One region of the Pseudovibrio sp. JE062 genome, then DNA from elsewhere that is predicted to be linked to it. Evidence: predicted binding sites of a transcription regulator. Region 1 holds the regulator's gene; the other holds the start of a gene.

Region 1 (9,948 bases):
CCAGCAGCCAGTTGAACAGGGCTGTACGGGCGCCACCAATATGCAGGTAGCCGGTAGGAGAAGGCGCAAAGCGCGTGACGACAGGTTTAGTCATAGCTCGTCCGGAAAAGTTTCAAGTTACTTCGAATAGTTTGGGGTAATTACGGCGGGGCGCCGTATCTTGACGGGCTGTGTACCATAGCATTGAAAAGTTCCCAAGTGGCAGAAAGGGACTTAAGGGTGCGCGAGGGACAATCATCCTCAGACAAGACGCAATCTGGTGGTTCGGCTCCCAGAATAGACGTGCTTTGCCTGAAGGGGGATAAGTTTTCTTCCGCTGCCTTTGAGGGGGATCTGTTGCCCGCTGAGGATGTTCTGGAGGCTGCTAAAACACAGCAACGCAGAAAAACGCAAATCAACGCAAAAAACGCACATAGCAACGCAACTGAAGTGATCTGTGAGGAAAATCAGCGTGTTGGGGTGCGGGAGCGATGTGTTGCGGCTGCGTTGACCGTTCGTAGTGCCATATTCTGGATAGTGAGGCCGGATTGGCCGGGGGCAGTAAGTTATGCCCGCACGGCTCTCTCTCAGGACTGGGATCGCGGGCAGGGCATCGTCTGGTATGCGCTGAGCCATATGGCGGGCGTACTGGTGTATTTCTCGCTGCCCGCCGAGCCTTACAGTGTTTTAAGCGGACTTGCCGCTATCCTATTGGGACTGTTTGTTTTTCGCAGAATGAAGAATGGCCGACCGACGGTTGGTCTCACAGCGTTTTTATTTTTTGCGCTCGGCTTTTTCCTCTCGGATTTGCGCGTGGAGTTCGCCCGAGGTGATCCGCTGGAGCGTCCTGTTACGCGGAAGGTGGAGGGAGTTGTCACCGGGCTCAAGCAGTCCGGGCAGCACTCATACTCTGTTATCCTCGGGGAGGTGCAGGAGTATTCCAAGAGGGGGGCAACTCCGCTTGGTTTCAAAATCCGGCTCAGCCTGAAGGGGATGAAAGAGGCTCCGGTGATGGGGGATAAGATGCAGCTGAAGGCGCGTCTTCTGCCGCCCGGTGGTGCTGTGCGGCCCGGCGGCTATGACTTTGCCAGAACTGCGTTTTTTGATGGGATCGGTGCGGTTGGTTATGCGCTTTCCAGACCTGTCATGCTCGCCCGTGATGGGGGCACTGGATTTCTGCAGCATGTGGACACGATACGAAGCGGTATCGCTGGGCGCATCCGGCGGGTGTTGGATTACTCGCCAGAAAGTGCCTTTGCTGTTGCTCTCCTGGTAGGCAAGCGGGACTATCTGGCTTCTGCTGATAAAGACGCCCTACGTAATGCAGGCCTCGCACATGTCCTCGCTATTTCCGGCATGCATATGGGGTTGGTGACCTCACTGGTTTTCCTCGCCGCGCGGTTGGTTCTGTCTCTTAGTCAAAGCCTTGCTTTGAAAGGACATATCCACGTTTACGCCAGCATTGCCGCGTTGATTGCAGCGACGGTTTATCTTGGTTTGTCAGGGGCTTCTGTCGCCACGCAGCGGGCCTATCTGATGGCGGTGCTGATCTTATGCGCCGGGTTGCTTGGTCGCCGCGCGTTCAGCCTGCGCGGACTTGCTCTCGCCTGCCTCCTCCTTTTAAGCCTGCGCCCAGAGGAGGTCTTATCCCCGGGCTTCCAGATGTCCTTCATCGCCGTCCTCGCTTTGTTGTCAGCTTACTCCTTTGGCAAAGACTGGCTTCGGGATGATCGGGAAGCTTATGTTTTAAAAGGGAAAACTGGCGTTTTGCGTACTCTTAAAAAGCCCGCGAAGTGGCTTTTTGCCTGCGCAATGACCTCCCTGATCGCAGGCGCCGCCACTGCTCCAATTGCGGCCATGCACTTTGAGCAGATCGCCCCCTATGGGGTGGTTGGTAACGTGCTGGCCATGCCGCTGGTGACTTTTGTTGTTATGCCCCTTGGTCTGCTTGCATTACTGACGATCCCGCTTGGGGCCGATGCGTTCTTTCTGCAGGGCATGGAAGTGGGATTATCTCTGGTGCTGAAGGCGGCCTACTGGGTGAGCGCGCTGAGTGATGGGTTAACCAATCTGGGCGTTGCCAGTGTCTCTGGTTACCTGCTGGTGATCCTTGCGAGTATCATACTTTGCATCATGCCCTTACGCCTGAAATGGCTTTCTGTGCCAGTATTTGCAGCGGGTCTCATAGGTTTCGTAGTGGAGCGGCCACCTGATGTGATGATTGCCGATGCAGGTAAGCATATCGGGTTTTATGGCGAGGACGGGTCTTTCCGTCTGACATCCTCGCGTATATCATTTGCCGCCGATAGCCTGCTGCGGGCAGGGGGATACTCTGCAAATTCCTTTAAAGAGCATAAAACGCGGGCAGCAGACCGTTCCTGTGATGAGGAGGGCTGTGTGCTGGCGTTATACCCGCACAGAGCGATAGGTGGTGGAGGGGAACAAAAGCCATCAGTTGTTCTGGCGCAGTCGAAGGTGGAGGGCGTTCTGAAGGCTGATTGTCAGCTTGCTTCCATCATTGTCACCCAGGCTCAGGCCCCTTCCAGCTGCAATGCTGAGCTGGTTTTGGATCAGAAGACTTTTGGAGAACGAGGTTCAGTTTATATCTGGTTGTCAGATCAAGCAGAAAGCGGGCATAAAATAAAAAAAGTGCGCTGGGCATATGATGCTCAGCGCAGACCTTGGAATCCTAAATTGCCTATAACAACCAGTGCGTTAATAGCGGCGGAAGAGCGCAATCATCTTGCCCTGAATGCGGACACGCCCCGGGCCGAAGATGCGAGTTTCGTAGGCGGGGTTGGCCGCTTCAAGCGCGACTGAAGCACCTTTTTTGCGCAGGCGCTTCAGAGTTGCTTCCTCATCATCGATCAGCGCCACGACGATTTCACCGTTATCCGCGGTGTCGCCGCGTTTAATCAGCACAGTATCCCCGTCGAAGATGCCAGCGTCAATCATGGAGTCGCCTTTGACCTCCAGCGCATAGTGTTCTCCGCGACCCATCAGATCTGCAGGCATTGCAATGGAATGGCTCTGATGCTGGATTGCTTCGATCGGCACACCTGCTGCAATGCGGCCCATAACCGGGATCTCCAGCGTGGGCACTTCGTCAGGAGACGGCGTGCGTGGTGGAGGCGGTGCCGCGACTTTCTTGCTCAGTGATCCTTCGATGACCTCAGGCGCAAAGCCCTTTTCCTTGGCCGCAGGCTTCAGGCCTGGTGCGATGGACTCTGGTAGCTTGAGGATTTCCAGCGCACGGGCTCTGTTTGGCAGGCGGCGAATAAAGCCGCGCTCTTCCAGAGCTGTGATCAGCCGGTGAATGCCGGATTTGGAACGGAGGTCCAGCGCGTCCTTCATCTCATCGAAGGAGGGTGGAACACCTGCTTCCTTCAAGCGTTGATGGATGAACATCAAAAGCTCGTGTTGCTTCTGTGTAAGCATCTTTTATCCCCGTTCGCTCCTAAGCGCAGATTGAAAGTGAGCGGCCATACTCTCCGGTTCCGGAGATGACCATTCGTTGATTTGTAATCCCAACAAGCTGAAAGACTTCAACTTCTGCGATTGGGAGGACAAAACACGAACGTACTCTACCTGTTCTCATTGTGTTCTGCAATGGGTTTGTTGCGTTTAAGCCCTGCTAGAACTGGGGGAATTGGATTTTGACGGGTGAGTGGACAGGGGTTGTCCACTCTCGTCTTTCGGATTTAGCGTAGCTTGAGAAGCTCAACTTTTTCGCCTGCCGATGCAGCCGGTGCGTGTGGCGGGAGAACAATCAGAGCGTCTGCTTTGGTGAGCAGTGCAAGCATTGAGGAATCCTGCTTACCAAACGGCTCGGTTGTCAGATTGCCTTGTGCATCGGTGCTCAGGCTGGCGCGCAGGTAGTCCTGACGCAGGTCGTTTGCAGGCAGGTCAGCGGTCAGCGTGGCTTTGGTAACACCTTGATTTGCCAAAGGTACTGAGCGGCCCAGCATTTTGTCGAGGAGAGGCCCAAGGAAGAGGAGGGCGCAGACAAGACTTGATACCGGATTGCCCGGCAGGCCGAGGACTTTCATCGGGCCAAGAGCGCCTGCCATGAGTGGTTTGCCCGGACGCATGGCAATGCGCCAGAAGCCGAGCTCCATGCCTTCTGCTCCAAGCACGTCCTGAATGAGGTCGTGGTCGCCAACAGATGCGCCGCCGAGCGTGACTAGAACATCGGCTTTGGCTTCAATTGCCTGCTTGACGCGGGCTGTGATTTCTTCAGGCTGGTCCGGGGCTATGCCTAGCATCATTGGGATGCCGCCGCAGTTTTTCACAAATTCTGCGATGCCGACCTGATTGGATGCGATGATTTGATTCGGACCTGGTGTCTGGCCCGGCTCAACGAGCTCGTCTCCGTTTGCAAGGATTGCGACAACCGGCTTCTTGCGCACTGGCAAGCTCGCGTGGTTCATTGCGCCCGCAAGGGACAGCTCGCGGAAGCCGAGTGGGGCGCCTGCTTTGAGGAGGACCTGGCCTTCTTGGAAGTCCAGTCCGGCAGGGCGGATGAACTTGCCAACAGTTACGCTCTCTTGGCAGAATAGGTTATCCCCGTCACGGCGGGCATTTTCCTGCATCAGGATCGCATCCGCACCCGCTGGTACCGGCGCGCCTGTGAAGATACGTAGGGCTTCGCCGTCTTGCAGTGTGCCGTCGAAGTTATGCCCGGCAGCGACTTCACCGATGACCTTCAGTGCGCACTCAGGATCTTCGGTGTCAGCGGCTTTTACGGCATAGCCATCCATCGCGGAGGCGGAGAACGGAGGCTGGGTGCGGGTTGCGGCAACATCTTGTGCCAAAACGCGTTCGCCAGCTTCCAGAAGTGGGAGGCTCTCGCTTGCGGTTGGCTTTACGTCCTTAAGGAGGCGGTCGAGTGCTTCTTCAATACTGATCAGGCTCATTTGGAGTTATCCTCCTCAGCCAGATAGTGACCGGACTTACCGCCCTTCTTCTCCAGCAGGCGAATCTCACCAATCTCCATTGAACGATCAACGGCTTTGGCCATATCGTAGATCGTCAGGCACGCAACAGAAGCAGCTGTCAGCGCTTCCATCTCAATACCGGTCTGACCAGAGACCTTTGCGAAGACTTCAATCTCAATGCCCGGCAGCTCCGGGTTCGGTGTGAAGTCCACCTGCACCTTGGAAAGAGCCAGCGGATGACACAGCGGGATCAGCTCATGGGTGCGCTTGGCAGCCATGATGCCAGCGATGCGGGCCGTTGCCAGCACGTCGCCTTTCTTGGCGTTGCCGGAAAGGATCATGTCCAGAGTGTCAGGCTGCATCTTCACCTGACCGCCGGCGCGGGCGATGCGTGAGGTGACCTCTTTCTCCGAGATGTCGACCATATGAGCCGCACCACTGTCATCAAGGTGAGTGAGTTTTGGAGAAAGTTCTGACATTTTCTTGCCTCTGGACACAGTTTGTTCAGGTCATTGCCTTTTGCAGGCAGTTGATTTTCTTAGCGTTTAAGCAGCGCTTTTGTTGCGTTCTCGACATCGTCCTGCCGCATAAGGCTTTCACCGATGAGGAAGGTGGAGATGCCAGATTTTTCCATGCGGGAAAGATCTTCCGGAGTGAACAGGCCGCTTTCGCCCACGATGATCCGATCTTGCGGGATCAATGGAGCAAGGCGTTCACTGGTCTCCAGTGATGTCTCGAATGTTTTCAGGTTGCGGTTGTTGATGCCGACGAGTGGTGAGGTGAGCTTCAGCGCGCGTTCCAACTCAGCCTCATCATGCACCTCAATCAGCGCATCCATACCAAGCTCAAAGGCGGTGTCTTCCAGCTCTTTGGCTAATGCATCATCAACGGCTGCCATGATGATCAGGATGCAGTCTGCACCCCAGGCACGGGCCTCATGCACCTGATAGGTGTCATAGAGAAAGTCTTTGCGCAGAACTGGCAGGGAGACTTCATTACGGGCTGCGACGAGGTACTCTGGTTTTCCCTGGAAGGACGGCGTGTCGGTCAGCACGGACAAGCAGGCTGCGCCGCCATTTTCATAGGCTTTTGCGAGTACTGGCGGGTTAAAGTCAGCGCGGATCAGGCCTTTGGACGGGCTGGCTTTTTTTACCTCAGCGATTAGGGCGTACTCACCGTTTGCGTGCTTTGCTTTCAGTGCGTTTGCGAAGCCGCGGGTTGGAGTTGCTGCCTTGATTGCCGCATCCAGATCAGCCAGAGAAGTTTGCGCTTTTGCAGCGGCAATCTCTTCACGTTTGTAAGCTTCGATTTTCTTAAGGATATCTGACATGGGATCCGTGGTCTTAGAGTTTCATGTTAGCAGCTGTTGCAGCGTCGGAGGCTTCAACAAGTTTGTCCAGTCGGGAAAGGGCGGTACCTGTATCGATCGCCTGTGCAGCCATCTCTACCCCGTCTGTGAGGGTGGAGACTTTGTCTGCAACGATCAGGGAGGCTGCAGAGTTGAGCAGGACGATGTCGCGGTACGCGTTCTTGGCGCCTTGCAGTACTTCGCGCAGGGCCTGAGCGTTTTCTTTTGGATCGCCGCCCTTCAGGTCTTCCGTCTTTGCAACAGGTAAGCCTGCATCTTCTGGTGAGATGGTGAAGGTGTTGATGCTGCCGTTTTTCAGTTCGGCGACAAAGGTTGTTCCGGTGGTGGTGATTTCATCCATGCCATCGGAGCCGTTGACGATCCAGGCTTTTTCCGTGCCCAGTTCGTTTAGCGTATTAGCGAGCGGCTCAACCCATTGCTGCGCGAACACGCCGGTCATCTGGCGTTTTGCGCCTGCCGGGTTGGCAAGAGGACCAAGCAGGTTGAAGATGGTTCTGGTGCCAAGCTCGATGCGAGCTGGGCCAACGTGGCGCATAGCTTTATGATGGTTTGGCGCGAACATGAAGCCGATACCTGCCTCGTGAATGCAGTGGCTGATGCCGTTTGCGTCCAGATCCAGATTGATGCCCAGTTCGGCCAGCGCTTCAGCAGAGCCGGACTTTGAAGAGAGGGAGCGGTTGCCGTGTTTGGCAACGGTTACGCCGCAGCCTGCGACCACAATCGCCGTGCAGGTCGAGATGTTGTAGGAGCCGGATGCATCACCGCCAGTGCCGACAATGTCGATGGCGTGGTCTGGTGCTTTTACCGGGATCATCTTGGCGCGCATGGTCTCAACTGCTGCGGAGATTTCATCGATGGTTTCGCCGCGCAAGCGCAGGGCCATCAGGAAGCCTCCGATCTGAGCAGGAGTTGCGGCGCCTGACATGATGATCTCGAATGCCTCGCGGGCCTGAGACCGGTCCAGTGCGTTGCCGTCAGCGACAATTCCAATGAGATTTTTCAAATTGCTCACGGCGAAAACTCCCTCAATCCCTCAGGTAATTCCTTAATGCACACAAAGGCTAACTATTAGATAGCTTTAGGAGGGCTGTCTAGGAGATAAACAAAAGCCCGCCACACTTAAAAGTGTGGCGGGCTTGTTTTCGACAAGGTTTTGTCTACTGGCGATCCAGGCCGGTCAACTGATTGAAGACTGCCTGATTTACGAGGACGCCTTCTGTCTGTTCCAGCTGGTTGATGAACTGGTTGAGTAATGAGCTTTCCAGTGCGCCTGTCAGCTGGGTGTTGATGCGCTGAGCGTTCTCTGACTCTGTCATGAAGGCCGGAGCTGTTGTGTCCGTCAGAACCAGAAGGATCCGATCTTCATTATTGCCAGGAACCTGTGCGGCGGTGCCCTTAGGTCCGGAGAAGGCTGCTGTAATAGCTGAGCCGGAAAGGCCTTGTACGCCACCGTTGCGGGTGAATGGCTGAGAGGTCGTTGTTGTCAGGCCTTCAGCTGCCGCGATCTCGGAAAGCGACTTTCCTGCTTCCACTTCTGCAATCAGAGTTTTGGCTTTTTCTTCCAGCAGTTCACCAGTGCGGTTTGCTGTCCAGTCAGCGGTCACAGCTTCTTTAACTTCAGAGAGTTCTCTGTCGCGGGAAGGTGTGACTTCTTTGACTTCGTACCAGAGGTGACCGGTGCGGCCGATTTCCAGTGGATCGTTTTCAACGCCAACATCGGTTGAGAAGACAGCGGTGGTCAGCTCGTTCGCGATTGGCAGTTCAACTGTTTCGCCCGCTTCGTTATTGCCGGAGGCGTCGAAAGCAGGGGTGTTGATCAGTTCCAGATCAAAGCGTTCTGCGATCTCTTCAAAGGTGCTGCCGCCTGCGCGTGCATCTTCCACTTCGTTGAACAGGTCTTCCACTTCATCAGCGGCGTTTGCCTGAGCAACTACGGTGCGCAGTTCGTCTTTTACGTCTTCAAGTGGCTGAACTGCAGCTGGCTTGACTTCTTTTGCAAAGAGGATGGCGTTGGTGAACTGGCCTTCGACCACGTTACTTGCCTGACCTTCTTGCAGAGCAAACGCAGCGTCTGCGATCTTCTGATCCAGGAAGCCTGCCTTGTTCATGAGGCCGAGATCGACGTCTTTTTCGGTCAGATCGCGCTCATTCATCAGGTCTTCAAAGGTCTTGCCGGAATCCATCTCAACCACAGCAGCTTCTGCTTCCTGTTTGGTTGGGAAGGAGATCTGATAGATGCGGCGTTGTTCCTGAGACTGGTAACGGTTTTTGGTGCGCTCATATTCCTGAGCGATCTCTTCATCCGTTACGTTTTCAGGCTTTGCGATTTTGTCTGATGTCAGCTCGATGATGGTCGCGCTGCGGTATTCAGGTGCTTTGTAGTTGCCTTTGTTTTCTTCAAAGAACGCGTTGAGTTCTTCGTCAGTCGGCGCAGGAACGTCGGTCAGAGAGCTTTTTGGCAGTACGAGGTACTCAACAGTGCGCTCTTCCATTGCGTACTTGTCGAAAGCTTCGAGCATGGTTTCTGGCACTACAATGCCACCAATGACGGCTTCGGCGAGTTGTTGGCGCTCTGCGACGAGCTGCTGCTGCATGACGAATTCGTCTTCGCTCATGCCGAGATTGTAAAGAACCTGACCGAGGCGATTGCGGTCATAACCATTCACACCCTGAAAGGCAGGTGTTTCCTGAATGGTTTTGATGATTGCTTCATCTGAAACGCCGATGCGCAGCTTTGATGCTTCATTATCAAGCGCAGCTTCAGCGACCAGGCGGCCCAGAACCTGAGCTGGTACGCCAAATGCAGCGGCCTGTTCCTGTGTGACAGGCTGGCCGACGCGGCGTGACAGCTGGTCGAGCTCGCGTGAATAAGCTCGTTGGAAATCCTGAGCTGAAATTTCTTTGTCACCCACTGAGGCAACAGATGTGGAGCCGATTCCAGTAAAGACGTCAGCGATCCCCCAAACTGCAAAGCTGAGCACCAGAAGGCCGATCAGGATCTTTGCAAACCAGGAACCTACGCTATTACGTAGCGCGTCGAGCATAATTTTATCCGTTCTCTTGTTGAAGGCGAGGGACAGTCTCCCCGCGCACACATGCAAGGCCGCCGGATAATAGTGTTCCTTTCGCCGTGGGGCAAGTTTACACAACATAAAGCCTGTGAGATTCGCCGTGAGATACGAAGTTCATCGCACTAGCGGTAATCCACTATGGGACTTAAGTGTTTTTTCTGCTAGTGAGCACACATTCCATATGGGAATCTAGAATTCATATTTGGGGAACGGATCAAATGACTAATCGGCCACTTGTTGCTGGTAACTGGAAAATGAATGGCACCAAAGCTTCTGCTGCAGAGCTGGAAGCTATGGGTGCGGGATACGACTCAGCACTTGCCGAAAAAGTAGAGCTTCTGATTTGCCCTCCTGCATTGCTGGTTGCACAGCTTGCTTCTCAGGACAAAATCGCGATTGGCGCCCAGAACTGCCACGCTAAAGAAAGCGGCGCGCATACTGGCGACATCTCCGCTGAGATGATCCGTGATGCTGGCGGCAAGTTTGTTATTGTTGGTCACTCCGAGCGCCGTGAAGACCATGGCGAATCTGATGCAGATGTTTGCGAGAAGGCTGAAGCTGCTTACCGCGCTGGTCTGGTCGCGATCGTTTG
Region 2 (9,948 bases), on a different contig from region 1:
CACCGTTTATTGTGGTCGGGATCGTGTTTTACTTCAGTCTGGGCTTGCTGAATAAGCTGATGCCTCAGATGCAGATCTTCTTCATCGCCATGCCGGTCAACATTATGATCGGCTTTGGCATCTTTCTGCTGCTGCTTTCCACTCTGATGGGCTACTATCTGTCAGAGTTCCGCGAAGCACTTCAGCCGTTCCTTTTGAATTAGCGAGGAGCTGATGGCTGAAGATACCGACGATTCGGAGAAAACCGAGGACCCCACGCAAAAGCGGCTCGATGATGCATTCGAGAAAGGGGACATACCAAAATCGCAGGAAGTGAGCTCGTGGTTCTCGTTGGTGGGTACCGCTTTGGTGATATCTTTCCTCGCGCCCACAATGGTTTCGAGCGTTTCTACGATTTTAAAGGGATTTTTTGCCCATGCGGACACAATTGCTGTTGATCCGGGTGCGCTTGTTTTCCTTTTAGAAATAACTGGGCCCGAAATACTTGGTGTGGTGGCACTGCCGTTGCTGACGCTCATGGCGCTCGCCGTGGTTGGAAACGTGGTTCAGCATAAGCCGCTTTGGACTGCGGAGCGATTGAAGCCGAAGCTGAACAAGATCTCGCCGCTTTCAGGGATGAAGAGACTGTTCTCCAAAGACAGCCTCGCCAACTTCCTGAAGGGGCTGGTAAAGATCATTGCGGTGGCGGCGGCGGTTTTTCTGGTGTTGTGGCCAGAAAGAGACCGGTTGGACACGGTGGTGTTCAGAGAAACGGGCCTTGTGCTGGAGGAGGTTCGTGAACTCGCCATTATGGTGATTGGGGCAATTCTTGCGCTTATGACTGTTGTTGCCGGGGCCGATCTGGTCTGGCAGCGCAAAAAATGGTTCGAAAAGCAGAAGATGACCCAGCAGGAAGTGAAAGAGGAATACAAGCAATCTGAGGGTGATCCCAAGATTAAAGCCAAAATTCGAGAGTTGCGCCTTCAGCGTTCACGCAACAGAATGATGGCAAGTGTGCCGGATGCGACGGTTGTTATTACAAACCCGACCCACTACGCGGTTGCTCTGAGCTATGAAGAGGGCATGGGAGCGCCGCAGTGTGTTGCGCTCGGGGTGGATGACTTGGCGCTCCGCATTCGAGAGGTTGCGAAAGAATCTGATGTGCCGATCGTGGAGAACCCTCCACTGGCACGTGCGTTGTACGCATCGATTGAGTTGAACGATTATGTGCCTGAGGAGCACTACGCCGCGGTTGCGAAGGTGATTGGTTATGTCATGCAGCTGCGTAAAAAGAGGAGCTGGCGGTCTTAACAGCGCGGGAGTGCTGGAGTGTCGGCTTTTGAGCGGATTATTCTCATGGCGAAAGAGTCAAGGTGTCTGCGGGTAGCCGTAGAGAGGGTAAGATGACAAAGACCGAAGCGCGGCGACCTGAGCCGGTGATTGACAGGACAGACAAGGGGGGCAGCCTTGGGGCCTTGATGCTGCTTGCACTCGGCCTTGTCGCAGCAACAGCCGCTTTCGCGTTGATGCGCAAAGAACAGGCCGAGCCTTACATTCTGGGGCTGCTGGGTGTTCTGGCCGTTGTTGGGGTGTTCTCGCTGTTTGCCATGGCCATTGGCCTGTTACGGTTCATCTCCAAATCCCATCGCAACCCGCTGGCCGAATCCTTTATGAACTCGCTGGATGACGGCGTGTTGCTGGCTGATCATAATGGCCGCATCATCTACGCCAACCAGTCCTATGCTGAGCTGACAGGTGCGCGCGGGCCAGCTGATGTGCGTACAGTTGAGCGAGTGTTCTCCTCAGATCCGGACGCGGCAGATGCCATATTCCGGCTTTCGCAAGCCGTGCGAACCGGGCGATATGCGACAGAAGAAGTGCGCCTGCCGAATGCTGTTGGCGAGGTTGCCAGTGGTGCACGCTGGTATCGCATTACGGTTCGCCCGCTGGAACAGGATGCAGCTGTTGGCGTGGATAGCGGCATTACCATCTGGCAGGTTTCTGACATTACTCGTGATCGCACCGAGCAGGAAAATTCCTTCCAGGAGCTGCAACGCGTGATCAACTTCCTTGATCATGCCCCTTGCGGATTCTTCTCGTCTGACAGCACTGGCAAGCTGGTTTACCTGAATGCAACGCTTGCGGATTGGCTTGGCTATGATCTGACCCAGTTCATCTCCGGCGAACTGTCTTTGAAAGACATCGTGCGCGGAGAAGGGGCTGCTCTGGTTGAGGCGCTGCAGGGTTCTGAGGGTGAGGTTAAAACCGAGAGCTTTGATATTGATCTGGTGACCCGCAGCGGCACAGGCCTGCCGGTTCGTCTTGTGCACCGTGTTCCGTTTGGGGCCGATGGCCTTGCTGGTGACAGCCGAACGCTGGTGATCAACCGTTCTGCTGGCAATGATGATGAAGAAGCGCTGCGTGCTGCCGAAGTGCGCTTCTCTCGCTTCTTCAACAACACACCGGTCGCGATTGCCTCTATTGACAAGAATGGCCGCGTTGAGCGCACCAATGGTCCGTTTATGCGCCTGTTTGAGCAGGGCGAGGGCCTTGGCAAAGACGTGAAGCTGACCGAGTTTGTGGCTGAGAATGATCGTGCTGCCTTGCAGGGCGCGCTGGAAGAAGCTGCGCTGGGCAAGAGCGAGATTGCTCCGCTGGATGTCTCGCTTGAGGGCAATGGGGATCCGCGTTCCGCGACCTTCTACGTGTCTGCTGTTCAGGATGGGCAGGCTGGTGAAGATGCCGCTGTGATTTACGTTCTTGAGACCACTCAGCAGCGCGCGTTGGAAGCTCAGTTTGCGCAGAGCCAGAAGATGCAGGCGATTGGCCAGCTGGCTGGTGGTGTTGCGCATGACTTCAACAACGTTCTGACCGCGATTATCGGCTTCTCTGACTTGCTGTTGGCAAGCCACCGTCCGACGGATCCAGCCTTCCAGGACATCATGAACATCAAGCAGAATGCGAACAGAGCGGCGGGCCTTGTGCGCCAGTTGCTTGCGTTCTCCCGCCGTCAGACACTGCGACCGCAGGAGCTGGCGCTGGCGGATGTGCTGGCGGATGTTTCCATCCTTCTGGATCGCCTGCTGGGTGAGAAGATTGAGCTGAAGCTGGTGCATGGCCGTGAGCTGTGGCCAGTGATGGCTGACGTGAACCAGCTGGAACAGGTGATCGTGAACCTCGCGGTGAACGCGCGTGATGCGATGGAGGGGGGCGGTGAAGTTTCCATCCGGACGCTAAACGTGGACGAGGACGCTTCCAAGACCTACGAGAACACACGCGGTATGCCTCCGGGTGAGTACGTGCTGATTGAGGTGGCCGATAACGGTCACGGCATGTCTCAGGACGTGATGGACAAGATCTTCGAGCCGTTCTTCTCGACCAAAGATGTCGGCAAAGGCACAGGTCTTGGGCTCTCTACTGTTTATGGCATTGTGAAGCAGACCGGCGGTTATGTTTTCTGCACCAGTGAGGTTGGTGTCGGCACCACGTTCCGCATCTTCTTCCCGCGCCACATCACCACCGAGAAGGAAGAGGTGGTTGAGGTTAAACCTGAGCAGGAAGCGACCGAAGCGGATCTGACAGGTTCTGCAACTATTCTTCTTGTTGAAGATGAAGAGGCTGTGCGGGCCTTTGCAGCACGAGCGTTGAGTGGTCGTGGCTATGAGGTGTTTGAAGCTGGTTCTGGCACTGAGGCACTGGAAGTGATGGAAGAGACAGGCGGGGCGGTCGACCTTGTGGTTTCTGATGTTGTGATGCCGGAAATGGATGGGCCAAGCTTGCTGATTGAGCTGCGTAAGACACGTCCTGATCTGAAGATCATCTTTGTTTCCGGCTATGCTGAGGATGCGTTTGAGAAGAACCTGCCGGCGGAGGAGAGCTTTACCTTCCTGCCGAAGCCATTCACGTTGAAACAGCTGGCAACCACGGTGAAAGAAACGTTGGAAGCCAAGACACAGGAACGGGCTTAGCCTTTTCTCACTTTGAAATACAAAAGCCGGAGAGCATGGTCTGCTCTCCGGCTTTTTTGATATCTATATGCGTTGCGTATTAGACGCAGCCGGAAGAGTTTTCCGCGTTGGACTTCAAACGCTGTAGGCTCTGCAGGGAGCCTGGGTTGCCTGGCAGTTGGAAGGACTGTTCCTGCGAGGTGTAGATGTTGTTGACCAGCGCAAGGTCTTGCACAACGTTGGTGCTGCACTGTGTGCCGGAGAAGCGAACGCGGATGCGGTAGGCGCGCTCGCCGGAATCTGATGGGCCAAATTCGTTGTCGAGCACAGCGTTGTCGCCGCGCACATAGCTTTCCATCACCACCATGTTTGGCTCGTTTTGCTGAACGATGGTGCCTTTGGCGCTTGCGCTGTTGACCAGAGTGGTGCGCACAACTTCAGGCGACGCGTTGATCTGAATGGTTTGAGAATCGGCGTCCGCGCGGATGGATGGTTGCCCGCTGCGCGTGGATGGGCCGCTTTGGCAAGCTGCGAGAGCTGCAGTTAATCCGATAAAAATAAGTTTCTTCATAGCGTAAATCCTGCGGGTGACAAAAGCTGATGCAACTGCCCCAGCCGCGAAACTCTGTTGGGCGTGATTTCAATGGAACCACCCAATAAATTGGATTGGCCTCTTTCACATATGCGCGCCAGATGGCGTTTTGATGAGTACTATATGACCACAAGATGCAGATGCGCCAATAAAAACACAGCGATGTAAAGTTCTATAGCTTTAGAACACCTAAAATAATCGGGGCGGAAAAACAACGGAATCTTTCGATCAAAGAGACGTGAAATCCTCTGCATGTATTGAGTTGATTGGAAGCGTGGGGAAAGCTCTGCACAAGTTATGAGGCCACAAAAAAATCCGGGCTGGAGATACCGACCCGGATTCTTATGAGGCAAATACCTGCAAAAACTTAATCGGTCAGACCGCACGCGATCTTTGTTGCAAGCTTTGCGTTGTTCTTTACCAGCGCAATGTTGGTTGCCAGGCTGCGGCCTGCTGTGCGCTCGAAGATATCCTGCAGAACGAACGGTGTTACGTCCTTGCCGGTGATGTTCTGTTCTTCAGCAGCCTTGATGGATGCATCGATGAACACCTGCATTTCGTCAGATGGGATTTCATCTTCAGCTGGAACCGGGTTGGTTACGAGCATGCCGCCGTGATCGCCAAATGTTTCGCGGAACTTGATCAGCTTGGAGATGTCGTTTGCTTCATCCAGACGGTAAGGCGCTTTGATCTTGGAATCGCGGGACCAGAATGCTGGCACGTTTTCACAGCCAAAGCCGATGACCGGCACGCCGCGGGTTTCCAGAACTTCCAGAGTTTTCGGGATGTCGAGCAGCGCTTTTGCACCAGCGGAGACAACACAGACAGCGGTGCGGGACAGTTCGTCCAGATCTGCGGAGATGTCGAAAGTGGTTTCAGCGCCCTTGTGTACACCGCCGATGCCACCAGTTGCGAAGACGCGGATGCCAGCAGCGTGTGCTGCCATCATGGTTGCTGCCACTGTGGTGGAGCCGTTCTTGCCCAGAGCCATTGCGAAGGACAGGTCTGCGCGGGAGCATTTCATCACGTCTTTGGCGTTGGCCAGCTCGTCCAGAGTTTCGTCTTCGAGGCCGACGTGGAGTTCACCGTTGAGCACTGCGATGGTTGCTGGAACTGCACCGCCGTCGCGGATGATCTGTTCAACTTCGCGTGCTGTTTCAACGTTTTGCGGGTACGGCATGCCATGGGTAATGATTGTGGACTCCAGCGCAACGATTGGAGCGCCGCTGCTGAGAGCTTCTGCAACTTCTTTTGAATGATGGATTTTAATTGAACTTCCCATGGTTTTCCCAGTCTTTCGTATGTTGTTGGTGCTTAGGCATGTTCTAATAAACGAGCTTTAAGCGATTGGGGCGAAAGCGTTTCCGGCGCGGCGCCGGTCGCTTCCACTGTAATGGATGCAGAAGCAAGCCCGCTCTTTACTGCTGAATATGGGTCTTCATTGAGGCAGCTTGCATAAAGAAAGCCTGCAATGAAGGCATCACCGGCACCGGTGACATCCACGGGAACAACAGAAAATGGAGTGTGCGAACTTGTGCTGCCTGCACAGTGAAGAGCCAGTGGCTTGTTGGCGTTGCTGACCAGAACGGTGGGAATGCCTTTCGCAGCCAGCTGTTGGGCCAGCTCTTCTGCGGAAAATTCCCCCGGCTCGCAATCCAGCAGGGCCGTGGCTTCATCTGTGTTGGTGAAAAGAATGTCAATTTGGGAGAGAAGGGGACGGAGTTTTGGTGCCTTTGCTATTGAGACCGTATCAGCGGCCAGAAGGCGATCCCCTTTGGAATTGGCGAGTGTGAGAAGCGTTTCTTCTTCCAGATTGGTTTCACAAAGCCAGATATCGCAGTTCAGCAGTGCTTGCGGAATTGGATTTGCTTCTGAAAAACTCACTCTGGAGGTGATCTCGCTGTCCGAAATGGCTGAGAACAGTGTGCCATCCGGGTTGTGAAGGGCCAGATAAGATCCGGTTCTTCCGTCAGCTACTGTCTTGATGCTGGATGTATTAATTCCGCATTCTGACAGGCTTTTTGCGAGGAACGCTCCGTCGGCGTCGTCACCCAGACATCCATGCATTGTCGGCTGCATGCCCAACCGCGCCATGGCGCGTGCAATGTTGGCTCCAACACCTCCTGCGCGGGACATAATTTTCCCTGGTGTTGAGGTGTCCGGTTTGAATGGTCGATCTGCATGGGCAATCCTGTCCAGATGGATTGCTCCGATTACTCCGACCTGTTTAGACGACATAACCAATTCTTCCTCCCGACATCGAAAGACCGTTGATATGCAAGTTGGTTGGCCAAAGCAAGCTACGAGCAAATACAGACTGTGGGTGATGTATCAAAAGTGCATTTTTGTGGTTTGATTCCAGATGCGTGCCTCCAAACAGGTGCCGGGAAAAGTTATCTACATGTTGAACAATAGGAGAACGTATTGAAATTAATCCATTTTTATTAGTTAGTTATCAGGTATTGCGAAGTTGGAACAAAGTGAGTACAAATAACTGACTTTGAAACTGCACGTCCATCGTGAAATAAGGGATGAGAACGTATGGCACAAACTTCACTTCGCCTTGTTGAGGGCAATCAGATGGACAAAAATAAAGCACTGGATGCAGCGCTTTCCCAAATTGAACGAGCCTTTGGTAAAGGCTCCATTATGCGCATGGGCCAGGGACAGGCCGTAGAAATCCAAAGTGTTTCGACTGGTTCTCTCAGTCTGGACATTGGACTGGGCATTGGTGGACTGCCGAAGGGACGTATCATTGAGATCTACGGCCCTGAAAGCTCCGGTAAGACCACGCTGGCTTTGCATACTGTAGCATCTGCGCAGCGCGAAGGTGGTATCTGCGCCTTTGTTGACGCCGAGCACGCACTGGACCCGGTGTACGCACGCAAGCTTGGTGTGAACATTGATGACCTGCTTATTTCTCAGCCAGATGCTGGTGAGCAGGCGCTTGAGATTGCAGACACTCTGGTTCGTTCCGGCGCGATTGACGTGCTGGTGATCGACTCCGTTGCAGCTCTGACACCAAAAGCTGAACTTGAAGGCGAGATGGGCGATTCGCTCCCGGGCCTGCAGGCTCGTTTGATGAGCCAGGCACTGCGAAAGCTGACCGCATCCATTTCCAAATCCAACACCATGGTGATCTTCATCAACCAGATCCGTATGAAGATCGGTGTGATGTTTGGTTCTCCTGAGACCACGACTGGTGGTAACGCGCTGAAGTTCTACGCTTCTGTACGTCTGGACATCCGCCGTATCGGTGCGATCAAGGATCGTGACGAAATCGTTGGTAACCAGACCCGCGTGAAGGTGGTGAAGAACAAGCTGGCACCTCCATTCAAGCAGGTTGAGTTTGACATCATCTACGGTGAAGGCATCTCCAAAATGGGTGAATTGCTGGATCTTGGTGTTAAAGGCGGGATTGTCGAGAAGTCCGGCGCATGGTTCTCCTACAACAGCCAGAGGTTGGGGCAGGGGCGTGAGAACTCGAAAACCTTCCTGCGAGAGAATCCTGAACTGGCGGAAGAGATCGAACTTGCAATCCGGCAGAATGCGGGTTTGATTGCTGAAGCGATTGATGATCCTGAAAAAACTGCGGAAAACCAATAGAGTTTAGAGGGGCTGGATTTATCCAGCCTCTTTTTTTGTAGGGTTTTATGGACAGATTTGCTGCAGATGGCTAAAACGCGGCAGATACTAATTTTTTGTTGCATCTTTCCGGATGCGCATACCCTGCAATTTGGCGGCTGTGATTGTTGAAGTAGCTGCCCACTAGAAAACGAGACGGACATCAAGACCTATGAGTGGCGTCAACGAAATTCGGTCGGCTTTTCTCGACTACTTTGCAAAAAACGGACACGAGGTTGTTCCTTCCAGTCCATTGGTGCCACGCAATGATCCGACATTGATGTTTACAAATGCGGGTATGGTGCCATTCAAGAACGTTTTCACCGGCTTGGAAAAGCGGGATTACGTGCGTGCAACATCTTCACAGAAATGTGTTCGTGCGGGCGGCAAGCACAACGATCTGGACAACGTTGGTTATACTGCGCGTCACCACACCTTCTTTGAAATGCTCGGCAACTTTTCCTTTGGTGATTACTTCAAGGAAAACGCAATTGAGCTGGCGTGGAATCTGATCACCAAAGAATACGGCCTGCCAGCTGATAAGCTGCTGGTGACTGTTTATTCCGAGGATGATGAAGCCTTCAATATCTGGAAGAAGCTGACTGGCTTTGCTGATGAGAAAATCATCCGCATTCCGACCTCAGACAACTTCTGGGCGATGGGTGATACCGGTCCTTGTGGTCCTTGTTCAGAGATTTTCTACGATCACGGCGAACAGATCTGGGGTGGCCCTCCAGGTTCTCCTGAGGAAGACGGCGACCGCTTTATCGAGATCTGGAACCTGGTGTTCATGCAGTATGAGCAGCTGGCTGATAAACGCATCGACCTGCCGCGTCCATCCATCGACACCGGCATGGGTCTTGAGCGTTTTGCGGCGATCATGCAGGGCGTGCACAACAACTACGAGATCGACCTGTTCAAGGCCTTGATCGCGAGTTCTGAGCATCTCACCGGTGTTGAAGCTGCTGGTAAAGCACAGGCAAGCCACCGCGTGATTGCTGACCACCTGCGTTCTATGGCGTTCCTGATCGCTGATGGTGTTCTGCCATCCAATGAGGGTCGCGGTTACGTTCTGCGCCGCATCATGCGCCGCGCGATGCGTCACGCGAACCTGCTTGGTGCAAAAGAGCCGGTCATCTTCAAGATGCTGCCAACTCTGGTTCGTGAAATGGGTCAGGCCTTCCCTGAGCTGCCACGTGCGGAAAAGCTCATTGAAGAAACCATTCAGCTGGAAGAGAAGCGCTTCATCAAAACGCTTGAGCGTGGTCTTGGTCTTCTGGAAGATGCGACCAGCTCTCTGGGTTCGGGCGATCAGCTGGATGGTGAGACTGCATTTAAGCTTTATGACACCTACGGTTTCCCGCTTGATCTGACTCAGGATGCGCTGCGCAACCGTGAGATCGCGGTTGATACCGATGGCTTTAACACCGCAATGGAGCGCCAGCGTGCTGAAGCGCGCGCTGCCTGGGCGGGTTCTGGTGATGCTGCGACGGATGCGATCTGGTTCTCTATAAAAGAGCAGGCCGGTGCCACTGAATTCCTCGGTTATGAAACCGAGAAGGCGGAAGGTGTTGTGCTGAGCCTTGTGAAGGACGGCGAAGAAGTCAAAGTTCTGAAGCAGGGTGAAGAAGGTTCTCTGATCCTCAACCAGACCCCGTTCTACGGTGAATCCGGTGGTCAGGTTGGCGACTGTGGTACCATGGTTGCTGACGGTGTTTCCATCACTGTGACCAACACACAGAAGAAAGCTGACGGCCTGTTTGTGCATTCTGTTCGTGTTGAAAGCGGTGACGTGAATGTGGACGA

The links. Region 1 encodes LexA, which represses DNA repair genes until DNA is damaged. Its sites were predicted from a motif close to TGTTCNNNNTGTGTTCNG; they were not measured.
Region 2: a site for LexA is predicted at 6,990-7,007, ahead of recA (recombinase RecA). Genes of this name have one in related genera too.

What each region holds. Positions count from the first base shown of each region.
Region 1 is NZ_DS996805.1:406,409-416,356, forward strand. Features, by position in the region: gene gltX (glutamate--tRNA ligase) at 1-94, opposite strand, end outside; gene PJE062_RS01850 (ComEC/Rec2 family competence protein) at 220-2,799, shown strand; gene lexA (transcriptional repressor LexA) at 2,695-3,417, opposite strand; gene glp (gephyrin-like molybdotransferase Glp) at 3,681-4,895, opposite strand; gene moaC (cyclic pyranopterin monophosphate synthase MoaC) at 4,892-5,395, opposite strand; gene trpC (indole-3-glycerol phosphate synthase TrpC) at 5,455-6,246, opposite strand; gene trpD (anthranilate phosphoribosyltransferase) at 6,260-7,297, opposite strand; gene PJE062_RS01880 (SurA N-terminal domain-containing protein) at 7,443-9,329, opposite strand; gene tpiA (triose-phosphate isomerase) at 9,575-9,948, shown strand, end outside.
Region 2 is NZ_DS996806.1:439,215-449,162, forward strand. Features, by position in the region: gene fliR (flagellar biosynthetic protein FliR) at 1-203, shown strand, start outside; gene flhB (flagellar biosynthesis protein FlhB) at 214-1,290, shown strand; gene cckA (cell cycle histidine kinase CckA) at 1,383-3,947, shown strand; gene PJE062_RS06365 (hypothetical protein) at 4,027-4,497, opposite strand; gene PJE062_RS06370 (pseudouridine-5'-phosphate glycosidase) at 4,886-5,800, opposite strand; gene PJE062_RS06375 (carbohydrate kinase family protein) at 5,833-6,756, opposite strand; gene recA (recombinase RecA) at 7,060-8,124, shown strand; partial or broken gene alaS (alanine--tRNA ligase) at 8,315-9,948, shown strand, end outside.